2 regions of the Mesorhizobium sp. CNPSo 4671 genome follow, and region 1 is predicted to be linked to the other one. Evidence: predicted binding sites of a transcription regulator. Region 1 holds the regulator's gene; the other holds the start of a gene.

Evidence for each region. Region 1 encodes LexA, which represses DNA repair genes until DNA is damaged. Its sites were predicted from a motif close to TGTTCNNNNTGTGTTCNG; they were not measured.
Region 2: AC04SF_RS20820 (helicase-related protein) is a predicted target of LexA. The motif match lies at 5,383-5,400, and genes of this name have one in related genera.

Annotation. Positions count from the first base shown of each region.
Region 1 covers NZ_JBWLUW010000006.1:170,310-177,512, reverse strand. The annotation lists gene gltA (citrate synthase) at 1-674, opposite strand, end outside; gene gltX (glutamate--tRNA ligase) at 858-2,282, opposite strand; gene AC04SF_RS18910 (ComEC/Rec2 family competence protein) at 2,385-4,838, shown strand; gene lexA (transcriptional repressor LexA) at 4,832-5,569, opposite strand; gene AC04SF_RS18900 (GntR family transcriptional regulator) at 6,008-6,784, opposite strand; gene AC04SF_RS18895 (ABC transporter substrate-binding protein) at 6,938-7,203, shown strand, end outside.
Region 2 covers NZ_JBWLUW010000007.1:210,327-217,529, reverse strand. The annotation lists gene AC04SF_RS20860 (citrate/2-methylcitrate synthase) at 1-383, shown strand, start outside; gene ftrA (transcriptional regulator FtrA) at 399-1,397, opposite strand; gene AC04SF_RS20850 (rhodanese-like domain-containing protein) at 1,506-1,928, shown strand; gene phaR (polyhydroxyalkanoate synthesis repressor PhaR) at 1,957-2,568, opposite strand; gene AC04SF_RS20840 (hypothetical protein) at 2,650-2,877, opposite strand; gene AC04SF_RS20835 (acetyl-CoA C-acetyltransferase) at 2,864-4,042, shown strand; gene phbB (acetoacetyl-CoA reductase) at 4,134-4,859, shown strand; gene AC04SF_RS20825 (hypothetical protein) at 5,032-5,160, shown strand; gene AC04SF_RS20820 (helicase-related protein) at 5,570-7,203, shown strand, end outside.

The sequences.
Region 1 (7,203 bases):
ATCTTGTACTCCTCGCACGGCACGGCAAAGCACATATGCAGGAAGTTTGCTGCGAAACCGAGATCGTTCTTCGGGTAAATGAAGGGCTGGCCGATGTGGTACTTGTAGGCCATGGCCGCGATCGTCGGCATCTTGGCGATCAGCCGCATGGAGGCGACCATGCGCTGGTACGGGTCGGAGATGTCGGTGGAGTCGTGATAGAAGGCCGACAGAGCGCCGACCACGCCGCACATCACCGCCATCGGGTGCGCGTCGCGGCGGAAGCCGGTGAAGAAGCGCGACATCTGCTCGTGCACCATGGTGTGGCGCGTCACGCGGTAATCGAAATCGTCCTTCTGCGCCTTGGTCGGCAGTTCGCCGTAGAGCAGGAGATAGCAGACTTCGAGGAAGTCGCCGTGTTCGGCCAGCTGGTCGATCGGATAGCCGCGGTGCAAGAGAATACCGGCATCGCCGTCGATGAAGGTTATCTCGGACTCGCAGCTCGCCGTCGAGGTGAAGCCGGGGTCGTAGGTGAAGGCGCCGGTCGTGCTGTAGAGCGAGGCGATGTCGATGACGTCGGGTCCGACGGAGCCGCTTCGCACCTTGAATTCATGGGTCTTGCCGGCGAATTGAAGCGTTGCCGTAGCCTCTTGGTTCGCGCCGCCCACATCCAGTTTTTTCGCAGCTTCGGTCATTGCAAACTCCTTGTTGTTTCCTCATGCCGGCAAAGGCAAATTCTGCAGAGCGACACGTCGAAATTACCGCAATGCGCGTATTCGCCACCGCATTTTAGGAGGTGCGTGCCAGATTGGGCCAAGGCCTAATGTTGCACTGCGAAACGCGCCTTTCAATGCCAATCTTCTTGGGCCAGTTTGCTCCTAATCGATTTGATCGGCTATGCGCGCCAGGCTCTCCTCGCGCCCAAGCACAGCAAGCACGTCGAACACGCCCGGCGATGTGCTTTTGCCGGTCAGCGCGGCCCGTAGCGGTTGGGCCACGGCGCCAAGCTTGTGGCCACCGGCCAGCGCATAGTCGCGGATCGCGGCTTCCGCCGCGGCAGCCGTCCAGTCGCTGGAAAGCACGTTCAAAGCTTCGTGAGCGCCACGCAGGATCTTGCGGGCATCGTCATTGAGCAGAAGCGCTGCTTTCTCGTCCAGCGCCAGCGGGCGCGTGGCAAACAGAAAGGCCGCGCCATCGACGAGCTCGACCAGCGTCTTGGCGCGCTCCTTCAGGCCTGGAAGGGCTGCCAGCAGCTGTGCCTTGTTCGTGTCGTTGAGACGCGCGGCCATCGCCGGACCACCCTCGAGATAGGGCAGAGTGGCGATGAAGATATCGAACAGTTCGGGGTCGGCCATGCGGCGCATATGCGCGCCGTTGATCGCTTCCAGCTTGGCGAAATCGAAGCGGGCCGCGCCCTTGTTGACGTCGCCGATGTCGAACCAGGAGATCATGTCCTTGATCGACATGATCTCGTCGTCGCCATGGCTCCAGCCCAAGCGCGCGAGATAGTTGAGCAGCGCCTCCGGCAGGTAGCCCATGGCGCGATAGGCCTCGACGCCGAGTGCGCCATGGCGCTTCGACAGCTTGGCGCCGTCGGCGCCATGGATCAGCGGGATGTGCGACATCGACGGCACGTCCCAGCCCATGGCGTTGTAGATCACGGTCTGGCGGGCGGCATTGGTCAGGTGGTCATCACCGCGGATGATATGCGTGACACCCATGTCGTGATCGTCGACGACGACGGCATGCATGTAGGTCGGGTTGCCGTCCGAGCGCAGGATGATGAAGTCGTCGAGATCCTTGTTGGGGAAGCGCACCTCGCCCTGGACGCGGTCGTGCACGACCGTCTCGCCCTCGGTTGGCGCCTTGATGCGGATGGCGCCCTTGACGCCTGTAGGCGCCTCGGAGGGGTCGCGATCGCGCCACTGGCCGTTGTAGCGCGGCGGTAGGCCCTTGGCGCGTGCTGCCTCGCGCATGGCCTCCAGCTCGGCCGGTGTCTCGTAGCTGTAATAGGCCTTACCCAGACGCACGAGTTCCTCAGCCACCTCGCGATGGCGCGGCGCACGCTCGAACTGCGATATGGCCTCGCCGTCCCAGAAAAGCCCAAGCCAGGTCAGTCCATCCAGAATGGCCTGGGTAGCCGCCTCGTTAAAGCGTTCGCGGTCGGTATCCTCGATGCGCAGCACCATCGTGCCGCCGGTGTGCTTGGCGTACAGCCAGTTGAACAGCGCCGTGCGCGCCCCACCGATATGCAGATAGCCGGTGGGTGAGGGGGCAAAACGGGTGACGACCTTGTCGGACATGAAACTCTCGGAAACCATCTGAAGCGGGGTGCGGCTGCGCGGACTTTCGCGCGCCCGGCGTTCATGTAGCATAGGGCGTCAGGGGTGCAAGGGGCAGACCCGATGGTTGGACGAGGGCGGGGCTCGGATCGGGGCGAGGACGCTAGTGTTGGCGTCAGCGAGCGATCCCTGTTTGCGATCCCGCCGCCAACCTCACTGCCGCCTTCAGCCGTTGTGCCTGCGCCAGGCGGCCAACCGCTGCAGGCGGATGTTCCGGCGCCACTTCCGTCCCCTGTCTTGGGCCGGATTGTGCGTGTCCGGCGGCAACTCGGCCAGGTCTCCCTGCCTCGCCTGCGCCATAGCGTGGCGATGGCAGCAGAACTGGAGCTTGACCGGGGCATCGCCTTCCTGCTGGTGCCGGTCTGTCTGGCTGCTGGAGCGATCGGCTATTACTCGCTGTCGGCGGAGCCCGACTTCGCAAGACCTGTCGCGGTCGTCGTGCTGATGGCGATCTGCGCGCTTGTCTCGCGCTCCTGGCCGAAAACCCAGCTGGGCTTCATGGCGGCATTGTTATGCGCGCTTGGCCTGCTTGCCGCCAAGGTCGAGACATGGCGGGCGGGTACCCAGATGCTCGGTTCGGAAATCTCTACGCAAGTGACCGGCCACGTCGTCTCGCTCGACCGGATGGAGACCGGCCGCATCCGGCTGACCATTGACGTGACGTCGACCGCGCGGCCGACGCTGCGCTATGCGCCGGAAAGGGTCCGGCTTTCGGCGCGCAATATCCCGGCGGACATGACCGCCGGCTCCCTGGTCACCGGCTACGCCAAACTGTTGCCGCCGACCGGTCCGGTGCGGCCGGACAGCTACGATTTCTCCTTCGACAGCTATTTCGCCGGCATTGGCGGCAGCGGCTTCTTTCTCGGCAATCCAAAGCTTGTCGCAGCCGATGATGGTGAGATGCCGCTCACGGCCCGCCTTTTCTCCGGCATAGAAAATGCCCGTGAAGCCATTGCCGATCATATCCGGGCCACGGTCGGCGGTGCCGAAGGCGAGATCGCGGCGGCGCTGATCGTTGGCGTGCGGGCCGGCATTCCCGACGAAATCAACGAAGCGATGCGGCGCACCGGCATCTACCACATCATCTCCATTTCCGGACTGCATATGGCGCTGGTCGCCGGCACCATCATGGGTCTGCTGCGCGGGGCTTTCGCGCTGTTTCCGGACTTTTCCGCGCGCCGGCCGGTGAAGAAATACGCCGCTGCGGCAGCCCTGTTCTCGATCGCCGCCTATCTCGTCATTTCCGGTGTCGTCGTCGCCGCCGAACGCAGCTTCATCATGCTGGGGGTGATGCTGATTGCCGTGCTGTTTGATCGCGCGGCGCTGACGATGCGCAATTTGGCGATCTCAGCGATCGCCGTCATCGTGGTGTCGCCGCATGAAGTCGTCGGCCCAAGCTTCCAGATGTCGTTCGCTGCGACTGCGGCTTTGGTCGGTGCCTATGCAGGCTGGGCTGATCACCGCACGGGAAAGGCAAGGCCGCCACCGCCGAAGCGATCGCTACCGGGCTTTCTCACGCGAAAATTCCTCGCGCTCACAGGAGGGGTGGCGATGACGTCCATCATTGCCGGCAGTGCCACGGCGCTGTTTGCAATATGGCACTTCCAGCGTGTGTCGCCGCTCAGCCTGTTCGCAAATCTGGCTATCATGCCAATTGTCTCAGTCGTCATGTTTCTGGCGGTTGTCAGCGCTTTGACAATGCCCTTTGGTTTGGACGGGCCTTTTCTCCACTTGATGGGCAAAGGCCTGACGGCGATGATCGCCATATCGGCGTGGATATCGGAACGCTCTCCCGTCGATGCGGTCGGGCTGATTTCGCAGCACTCCGTCCTGCTGGTGACGATTGCCCTGGTCATCGCGACGATGGCGACGACATGGCTGCGGCTCGCGGCACTGCCCTTCGCGCTTGCCGGACTGTTGACGGTGTCGGATACGCGCACGCCGGATGTGCTTATCTCGGAAGATGCGCGGCTGGTCGCGGTGCCGATCGGCGGCGGCGAACTCGCGGTCAGCCGGGCTCGCCCGAACGAGTTCACCGTCGACAATTGGAAACGCGCGCTGGTGTCCGAAACCATCGTCGCGCCGGAGATGTTCGACAAGGCGGACGGGCAATTCGGCATTGCCGATGCCGTCAACCTCCCGCCTGGAGCGCCATTCTATTGCACGGATGGTGTCTGTCTTGCCCGGCACCCGTCGGGTGCGATCATCGCACATGTCGAAGACCGCAAGGCCACCTGGAAGGCCTGCGGTTTTGCCGATCTGATCGTCGTCAATGACGCGACAGGCTATGATGCCTGCCACAATCCGCTGGTTCTTGTCGTTACCAGACGGCAACTGGCCCGAAAGGGCAGTGGCGCCGTCTTCTTCGACCGCCAATCGGCGACCGGTCCGCCAATCGTCAGTTTCGCGGTGGATGGACCGTATCGGCCCTGGCATGCGCAGCGAAAATTTTCACGCGAGGCGAGGGGGCTGGCGCCCTATCAAAAACCTGAAAAGAAGGCCGTGCCTGCTCAGTAGCGCCGGATCAACCCGACCAGCTTGCCTTGCACCTTGACCCTGTCGGGCCCGAAAATGCGCGTCTCGTAGGCCGGGTTGGCGGCTTCGAGCGCAATCGAGGCTCCCTTGCGGCGGAACCGTTTCAGCGTCGCTTCCTCCTCGTCGACCAGGGCGACGACGATCTCGCCCGGGCTTGCCGTGTCGGCGTTGCGGATAATGACCGTGTCGCCATCGAAGATGCCAGCCTCGATCATCGAGTCGCCCTTGACCTCCAGCGCATAGTGCTCGCCACCCATGATCATGTCCGGCGGCACCGAGATCGAATGCGTCTGATGCTGGATGGCATCGATCGGCACACCGGCGGCGATACGGCCCATCACCGGGATCGACACGGCGGAGACCGCGTCGTCATCATTGCCGGCGGAGGGCAGGCGCGATGGTGCCGGCTTGATCTGGCGGCCAAGGCCGCCCTGACCGAGACTGCCCTGGATGACGCTCGGCGAGAATTTCTTTGCCGCGTTGAGGCCGGGCGCGATCGAATCCGGCAACCGCAGCACTTCCAGCGCGCGTGCCCGGTTCGGCAGCCGGCGAATGAAGCCACGTTCCTCCAGTGCCGTGATCAGTCGATGGATCCCCGACTTGGAGGCAAGATCGAGCGCTTCCTTCATCTCGTCGAAGGAAGGCGGAATGCCGCTTTCCTTGAGCCGTTCATGAATGAACATCAGCAGTTCATGTTGCTTGCGTGTCAGCATGGCGGCCCCCAAGGCATTGAACGAAGGGTGTGAACCAGAATCGAAAAACAAACCCAGAACAAACACTATCTGTTCCAGTTGTGTTCTGCAACTGTTTAAAGTTTAGTGAATTTGTTAAGGCCCCAGAAATTTTCGCTCCGGGTGGCAGGCGTCAACCGACCACCTTCACCGTCGGCACGTGCATTGAAATCATTATGGTTAATAGCCTGTGGCGTATCCTCTTATCCTGTTTGGCATCAGGCGTTTGAAAGGCATTCTCAGGGTGGATTGTATGGCGAACGGATCCATTTTCGGCGGAACGAAACGAAATCAAAACGTCAACAATCGCTGGCTATGCGGGGATAGAACGCGTTCAGGCTCCCGGCATCGCTCCGGCCAGAACCTGCGCATAGGCGCCGGCATCGATTTTGCCGCCGGAGATGACGCGCCGCGGCAAGGTCATCCGGAAACCGCTTTCAGACTGCCGGCACGTGCGGCGTAGGTGTTGTTGGCGCCGCTGTCTTCGCTGTGCACATAGACGTGCAGCGTGTAGCCGATATGCGCCGTCATCAGTGCTTTTGCTCGCTCCACGTCGCGATCGAGCGCCGCTTCCATGATCTCGGTGTGATGCTCGATTGCGATCGCCTCGCGCAAGGCGTCCATGGCTTCGCCATAGCCATCCTTGAGGCCGGCCGCCGCCCGCAATGTCGGCGCCAGACCGAGAAAACGATGATGCCGCCGCAACTGATCGGCGATCGTCGAGCGGAAGCGCAAAAGCCAGTTGGATGTTGCCGCGCTCAGCAGCGCCGCATGGAAGGCCTCATGGCTCTCGTCCCATTTGTCGACGGCCGCATCGGAAGGGTCGTCGACCGCGGTCTTGCAGCGCGAGAGCCGGTAATGGGCGGTGACGACCGCGTCCTCCCATTCTCTGCCGCCATTCGCGATCGATTCCAGGAACAGCGGCATTTCGACAACCATCCTTGCGCGCGCCAGATCCTCGAGCTCGGCGCGCGACACGGGAGCGACGGCAAAGCCGCGATTGCTGATGGCGGTGACCAGGCGCTCGGCTTCAAGTCGGGACAAGGCTTCCCGCAGCGGCGTCCAGCCGACGCCGTATGTGGTGCGCAGCGCGCTCAGCTTGAGCGGCGCGCCCGGCATCAGGCGGGTGGTCAGGATATCGCGCCGCAGCAGCTGATAGGCCGCTTCGGTCTTAGTGGAGCTGTTCTGATCCTGCATCGCGATCCGTCCATCATCGGGCTTGCGAAAATTATATATGATGTGGAGGCATGGCAAGAATTATATATAATGTTTGACACGCGGCGAGGGACTGACCATGATCGCCGCAGTTGCCGCCCTGTGAGCGGCGCTGATCAAATCTGGGAGGAAATGATGTTGAAGTCGAAATCCGCTTGGCTGTCGGGATTGGCCCTGGCAGGCGCATTGATGCTCAGCGCCGGGAGCGCCGCAGCCGATCAGATCCGCATCGGCATCGCCAATTTCGGCGAGCATCCGCAGCTCAACGCTGCCATAGCCGGCTTCAAGAAGGCACTGACGGACAAGGGCTTTGTCGAGGGCAAGGACGTCGTCTACGCGGAAAGCCATACCAATTTCGACGCATCGCTGGTGCCGCAGATGATCGCCAAGCTGCAGGCGGA
Region 2 (7,203 bases), on a different contig from region 1:
TGATGCAGCTCGCCGAGGATGCCGCAAGACACGGCGCCGATGCAGCGATCCGGCGCTGGCTCGGCCACGACCGGCCATTGCCGGCATTCGGCCATCCGCTCTATCCCGACGGGGATCCCCGTGCCACCGCACTTTTGGCCGCTATCCCCGTCGACGAGACACTGCAGCAGTTGGAAAAGGCCGCAATTGCCATGACCGGCACGCGGCCGAATATCGACTTCGCCCTGGCTGCGCTGACACGCAGTCTCGGCTTGCCGCGCGATGCGCCGTTCCATCTGTTCGCGCTGGGACGCAGCGTCGGCTGGGCCGCGCACATGGTCGAACAGATCGTCAGCGGCAGCATCATCCGGCCACGCGGCCGCTATGAGGGACTATTGCCCTGACGGCGTGCGAAGTCGTCAGGCGGAGTTGGCATTGGTCCCGAACCGCGCCCGATAGGCGGCGGGCGTGGTGGCGAATTGCCGGCGGAAGTGATGCCGCAACGTCGCCGTCGCGCCAAAGCCGGCCGTCTCGGCAATGCGCTCGATCGGCAGGCTCGTGTCTTCCAGCAGCATGCGCGCCCGCGAAAGCCGCTCCGAAAGCAGCCAGCGGGCCGGCGTGACACCGGTCGCGGCGGCGAAGCGGCGCAGAAATGTTCGCTCGCTCATTCCAGCCAGGCCGGCCAAAGTGGCAACAGAATAGTCGGCGGCGATGTCAGCGCGCATTCTGTCGATCAGCGGCCCGAGCCGGCTGCGTTCGTGCGGCTCCGGAACGGAACTCTCGACATACTGCGCCTGGCCGCCATCCCGATGCGGCGGCACGACCAGGCGGCGTGCCACCATGTTGGCCGCCTTGGTGCCGAAGTCGCGCCGGACCAAGTGCAGGCACAGATCGATGCCGGCCGCGCTGCCGGCCGATGTCAGCACATTTCCCTCATCGATGTACAAGACGTCAGGAACCACGGTGATGTCCGGGTACATCTCCCTCAGCCGCTCGCTGTAGCGCCAATGCGTGGTTGCCTTCTTGCCTGACAGCAGCCCGGCCGCGGCAAGCACGAAGACGCCCGAGCAGATGGACAGGATGCGCGCGCCCCGCTCATTGGCCTTGCGAAGCGCTTCGATCAGCAAGGGCGGCACTGGACACTCCACACCGCGCCATCCCGGCACGATCACCGTGCCGGACTCGCCGATCAGGTCAGGTCCGCCGTCGGCGACGATGCGTACACCGCCCATTGCGCGCATTTCGCCGGCGTCGATGCCGGCGACTGCGAAACGGTACCAATCCGCACCCATCTCCGGCCTGGGCAAGGCGAACATCTCGGCCGCCACGCCGAACTCGAACGTACACAGCCCGTCATAGGCGACAGCAACGACAAGCCGATTGGGAGGGAGCGGTTTGGCAGGCGGCATATTTGGCATGATCTTGACGATATATGGCAAAGCTGCCAGCTGCAATCGCCTGGCTCGGTGCGCTACCTCAGCTCCATCAAAAGTGATGGAGACCAGCCCCATCAGAGATGGAGACCCATAATGAGCTATGTGACAGACATTCCGGCGGCAGCATCGGAAATCGCCCGGGACCATTTCCTGCACCGGCTTTCCGTCGAGACCGACTGTTCCGACGTCGCCGCGACCCTGCGCGCCGGCGAGCCGGACTTTGTGCTTCTGCATGTGGTCGGTTCGCCTGATGCCTATGAGCGCCGCCATGTACCCGGCGCGCTGCATCTGCCGCACCGTGAGATATCGGCCGAGCGGATGGCAGAATGGCCGGCAGGCACGCTGTTCGTGGTCTATTGCGCCGGCCCGCATTGCAATGGCGCGGACCGGGCGGCGTTCAAGCTGGCCAGCCTCGGCCTGCCGGTCAAGATCATGATCGGCGGCATAACAGGCTGGCAGGACGAAGAGCTGCCTTTCGCCTCAGGCAAGGAGCCTGGTGCTCTGCGGGCGTGATCCGAACGCGTAGCCGTGCCTTACCGGCTCACGACATCGTGTCGAGCTTGCGCTGCATCGCCGCGATCTGGTCCTTCAACTGCTGCAGATCGTCGGACTTCTCCGGCGGCGCATCCTTCCTGGCCGGTTCGGCGGGAGCCGCGGCCGGCGCCGAGCCTGTGGGGGGGAAAGGCGTGAACAGCCGCATCGCGTTCTGGAACATTTCCATGTTGCGGCGTGTCTGTTCTTCCAGCGCCTTGATCGGCGTCGCAATTTTCATGACGTCCAGCGGCGACTTGCCGATTGCGCCCTTCATCTGCTCGCGAAACCGCTCCTGCTCCTTGGAGAAAGCGATCATCGACTGTTCGAGGAAGCTCGGCACGATCATCTGCATCTGGTCGCCGTAGAAGGCGATCAGCTGGCGCAGGAACGGGATCGGCAGCATGTTCTGCCCATCCTTGTTCTCCAATTCGAAAATGATCTGGGTCAGCACCGGATGCGTGATGTCGTCACCGGTCTTGGCGTCCTGGACGGTGAACTCCTCGCCTTTCTTGACCATCTCGGCCAGATCCTCGAGCGTCACATAGGTGCTCGTCCCCGTATTATAGAGGCGGCGATTGGCGTATTTCTTGATAATGATCGGATCGTCTTTTGCGGCCATCTGCATCCTCCCCGGACACCGGCGCGCCTGAGTAAGCAGCCGGTAACGATTGCGCCCTTTTCGAGGATATGCGCAAAAGCCTCATAATTCCAAGCAGTTTGTGCAGTGCGGGATCACATAATGCTGCATAGCAGGCAAAATATGCTGCGCAGCAGCGGCCAGCCTGCCGGCACGGCGACGCGTGACCTGCTTGGCGCGCATGGGCGCCATGCCGATTTCCGGTTTGACTTGGGGTTGGGAAAGGGCAAGAAAAGTCCTCAACGACAGAACAACACCTTGAAGTCTGGAGAAGAAAATGTCCGATTCCATCGTCATTGCCAGCGCCGCGCGCACGGCCGTCGGCTCCTTCAACGGCGCTTTTGCCGCCACCCCGGCTCATGAACTCGGCGCCGTCGTCATCAGGGAGCTTTTGTCGCGCGCCGGTGTCGAGGCCGCCGAGGTCGACGAGGTCATCCTCGGCCAGGTGCTGACCGCGGCTCAAGGGCAGAACCCGGCCCGCCAAGCCTCGATCATTGCCGGCCTGCCCAAGGAAACCACCGCTTGGGGTCTCAACCAGGTTTGCGGCTCGGGCCTGCGCGCCATTGCGCTCGGCATGCAGCAGATCGCCACTGGCGACGCCAAGGTGATCATCGCCGGCGGCCAGGAATCGATGTCGCTGTCGCCGCACGCCGAGCATCTGCGCGCCGGCGTCAAGATGGGCGACTACAAGATGATCGACACCATGATCAAGGACGGGCTGTGGGATGCCTTCAACGGCTACCACATGGGCAACACCGCCGAGAACGTCGCCCGCCAGTTCCAGATCACCCGCGACGACCAGGACCAGTTCGCGCTGGCCTCGCAAAACAAGGCCGAGGCCGCGCAGAAGGCAGGCAAGTTCAAGGACGAGATCGTCGCCTTCACCATCAAGGGCAGGAAGGGCGACACGGTCGTCGACCAGGACGAATACATCCGTCATGGCGCCACACTGGACGCCATGACCAAGCTGAAGCCGGCCTTCGACAAGGATGGCACGGTGACCGCCGCCAACGCTTCCGGCATCAATGATGGTGCTGCCGGCGCGCTGCTGATGAGCGAAGCCGAAGCCGCAAGGCGCGGCATCACCCCGCTGGCGCGCATCGCGTCCTGGGCAACCGCCGGCGTCGATCCAGCGATCATGGGCACCGGACCCATTCCGGCCTCGCGCAAGGCTTTGGAAAAGGCCGGCTGGTCGGTCGGCGATCTCGACCTTGTCGAAGCCAACGAAGCCTTTGCCGCCCAAGCCTGCGCCGTCAACAAGGACATGGGCTGGGATCCTTCGATCGTCAACGTCAATGGCGGCGCCATCGCCATCGGCCACCCGATCGGCGCCTCGGGCGCCCGCATCTTCAACACGCTGGTCTACGAGATGCGCCGGCGTGGCGCCAAGAAGGGCCTTGCCACGCTCTGCATCGGCGGCGGGATGGGCGTCGCGCTCTGCGTGGAAGCGCTCTGACAAAAACTGAAGATGGGCGGCGCGAGCCGCCCGTTTCCTATCCAGTGCCTGCTAAGCCCGACAACAGGGCGATTTCAAAAAGGGGAAATGCATGACCAAGGTTGCAATCGTCACGGGTGGATCGCGCGGCATCGGCGCGGCGATCTCGATAGCTTTGAAGAACGCCGGCTACTCGGTTGCCGCCAACTATGCCGGCAACGACGAGGCGGCGGCGAAGTTCAAGGCCGAAACCGGCATTCCGGTCTACAAATGGTCGGTCGCCGACTATGACGCTTGCGCTGCCGGCATCAAACAGGTCGAGGCCGACCTCGGCCCGGTCTCTGTGCTGGTCAACAATGCCGGCATCACCCGCGATGCCATGTTCCACAAGATCACCCGCGACCAGTGGAAAGAGGTCATCGACACCAATCTGTCCGGCGTTTTCAACATGACGCATCCGCTGTGGAACGGCATGCGCGAGCGCAAGTTCGGCCGCGTCGTTACCATCTCCTCGATCAACGGCCAGAAGGGCCAGGCCGGCCAGGTCAATTATTCCGCCGCCAAGGCCGGCGATATCGGCTTCTCGAAGGCGCTTGCGCAAGAGGGTGCTCGCGCGGGCATCACCGTCAACGTTATCTGCCCCGGCTACATCGCCACGGAGATGGTCAAGGCGATCGACGAGAAGGTGCTCAACGAACGGATCATCCCGCAGATCCCGGTCGGCCGCCTCGGCGAGCCGGAAGAGATCGCGCGTTGCGTCGTCTTCCTCGCTTCCGAAGATGCCGGCTTCATCACCGGCTCGACCATCACGGCCAATGGCGGCCAGTACTTCGCCTGAGACGTCCAGCGGCTTCAACCCGTGACGAACGGACCGGGAAACCGGTCCGTTTCCAATTGACGCCCAGGAGCCAAAACGCCTCACCGCGGCGCGATGACCCAATCCGGCACGCAAAGGTTAATGGCGACAGCGGCGTCTGTGCGAACCCTGTGGCCAAGCCTGTGGATTGTCGGTGGATAAGCTGTTCACAACACAAGATATTGAGGGAACAAAACGGGAAAATAGCTTCGGCGCTGCTTTGTCGCCGATTCGTTCCGGCTTTGAGCAGAAGTTAACGTTAATGGCCCGGAATCCGCTGTAGCTGCTTAACGCTCAGTTCAGAAAGATTAACAATTTCATAATCTTGAGCGGCGGACGCCGGGTCGCTGCCCTCGTTGCCCGGCAAAGGTTAAGGGCAGAGATCGCCCAGCATAAAACGGGCCAGTTCGACGATTCAGCATGTGGTGAGACTCATGGTCACAAAATCCATATGTAGCCGTGAACAAAAGCTGAATCTGAGCGAGTCGCCGATTCGTCGCTGATTCGTTCCAGACTCGTTCCATCAGTTAAGCAGCAGCCAATTTAGCGCCAGACAGAGTTGCCCTTCGAGCCGCCGGTGGAACATTCCGCTTTCGCTTCGCGCCCGAAATCCCTATGTGTCGCCTGTCATACGCGCCAGTTGAGGCACGCTCCCGACAACCAGAGGCCTGAAAGCCCATATTTCCGAGCCGATGAACATCCAGCCCAAACACACCGAGCCGCTGATCCTGTCGGGCCGCGACGTGACCGCCGTGCTTGGGCCGACCAACACCGGCAAGACCCATCTCGCCATCGAGCGCATGGTGGCGCATGAGACCGGCATCATCGGCCTGCCGCTCCGGTTGCTGGCCCGGGAGGTCTACACCCGCGTCTGCGAAAAGGTCGGTGCCCACAAGGTGGCGCTGATCACCGGCGAAGAGAAGATCCAGCCGCCAGGCGCCAAATATTCGGTCTGCACCGTCGAAGCCATGCCGCGCGAGACCGACGCGGCCTTCGTCGCCATCGACGAGGTGCAGCTCGCCGGCGACCTCGAGCGCGGCCACATCTTCACCGACCGCATCCTGCATCTGCGCGGCCGCCAGGAAACGCTGCTGCTGGGTGCAGCCACCATGCACGGCATCCTGCAGCGCCTGCTGAAGGGCGTCTCGGTGGTGACGCGGCCGCGGCTGTCGCACCTGGCCTATGCCGGTTCGAAGAAACTAACCCGCCTGCCGCGGCGCACCGCGATCGTCGCCTTCTCCGCCGACGAGGTATATGCCATCGCCGAGCTGATCCGCCGCCAGCAGGGCGGCGCCGCCGTCGTGCTCGGGGCGCTCTCGCCGCGCACCCGCAACGCCCAGGTGGCGCTGTTCCAGTCGGGCGATGTCGACTATCTCGTCGCCACCGACGCCATCGGCATGGGCCTCAACCTCGATCTCGACCATGTCGCCTTCGCCCAGAACCGCAAATTCGACGGCTACCAGTATCGCAATCTGACGGCGGCCGAGCTTGGCCAGATCGCCGGCCGCGCTGGCCGGCATCTGCGCGACGGCACCTTCGGCGTCACCGGTCAGGTCGACCCGCTCGACGAAGACCTGGTCAAGAAGATCGAGAGCCATGATTTCGATCCGGTGAAGGTGCTGCAGTGGCGCACCGCGCATTTCGACTTCGCCAGCCTCGATGCGCTGAAGCGCTCGATCGAGACCAACGCACCGGTCGAGGGCCTGACGCGCGCGCTGCCGGCGGTCGACGCACAGGCGCTCGAATATCTCTCCCGCGACGGCGACATCCGCGCTCTCGCCACCGATGCCAAGCGCGTGGCGCTGCTTTGGGAAGCCTGTGCTCTGCCTGACTACAGGAAGATCGCGCCGGCCCAGCATGCCGACCTCATCGCCTCGATCTACATGGATCTTGCCCGCCACGGCCATGTCGACGAAAACTACATGGCCGAGCAGGTGCGCCGCGCCGACACCACCGAGGGCGACATCGACACGCTGTCGCACCGCATCGCCCAGATCCGCACCTGGACATTCGTGTCGAACCGGCCCGGCTGGCTGGCCGATCAGGCACACTGGCAGGAAAAGACGCGCGAAATCGAAGACAGATTGTCGGATGCGCTGCATGAGCGGTTGACGAAACGCTTCGTAGACCGCAGGACTTCCGTCCTCATGCGGCGCCTTAGAGAAAATACCATGCCTGAAGCCGAAATTAGTCCTACCGGAACCGTCCTTGTCGAAGGCCATCATGTCGGCGAGTTGCAAGGGTTCCGCTTCACCGCCGACCAGACCGCCGGCGGCGAAGACGCCAAGGCCGTGCGAACGGCCGCGCAAAAGGCGCTGGCCGCCGA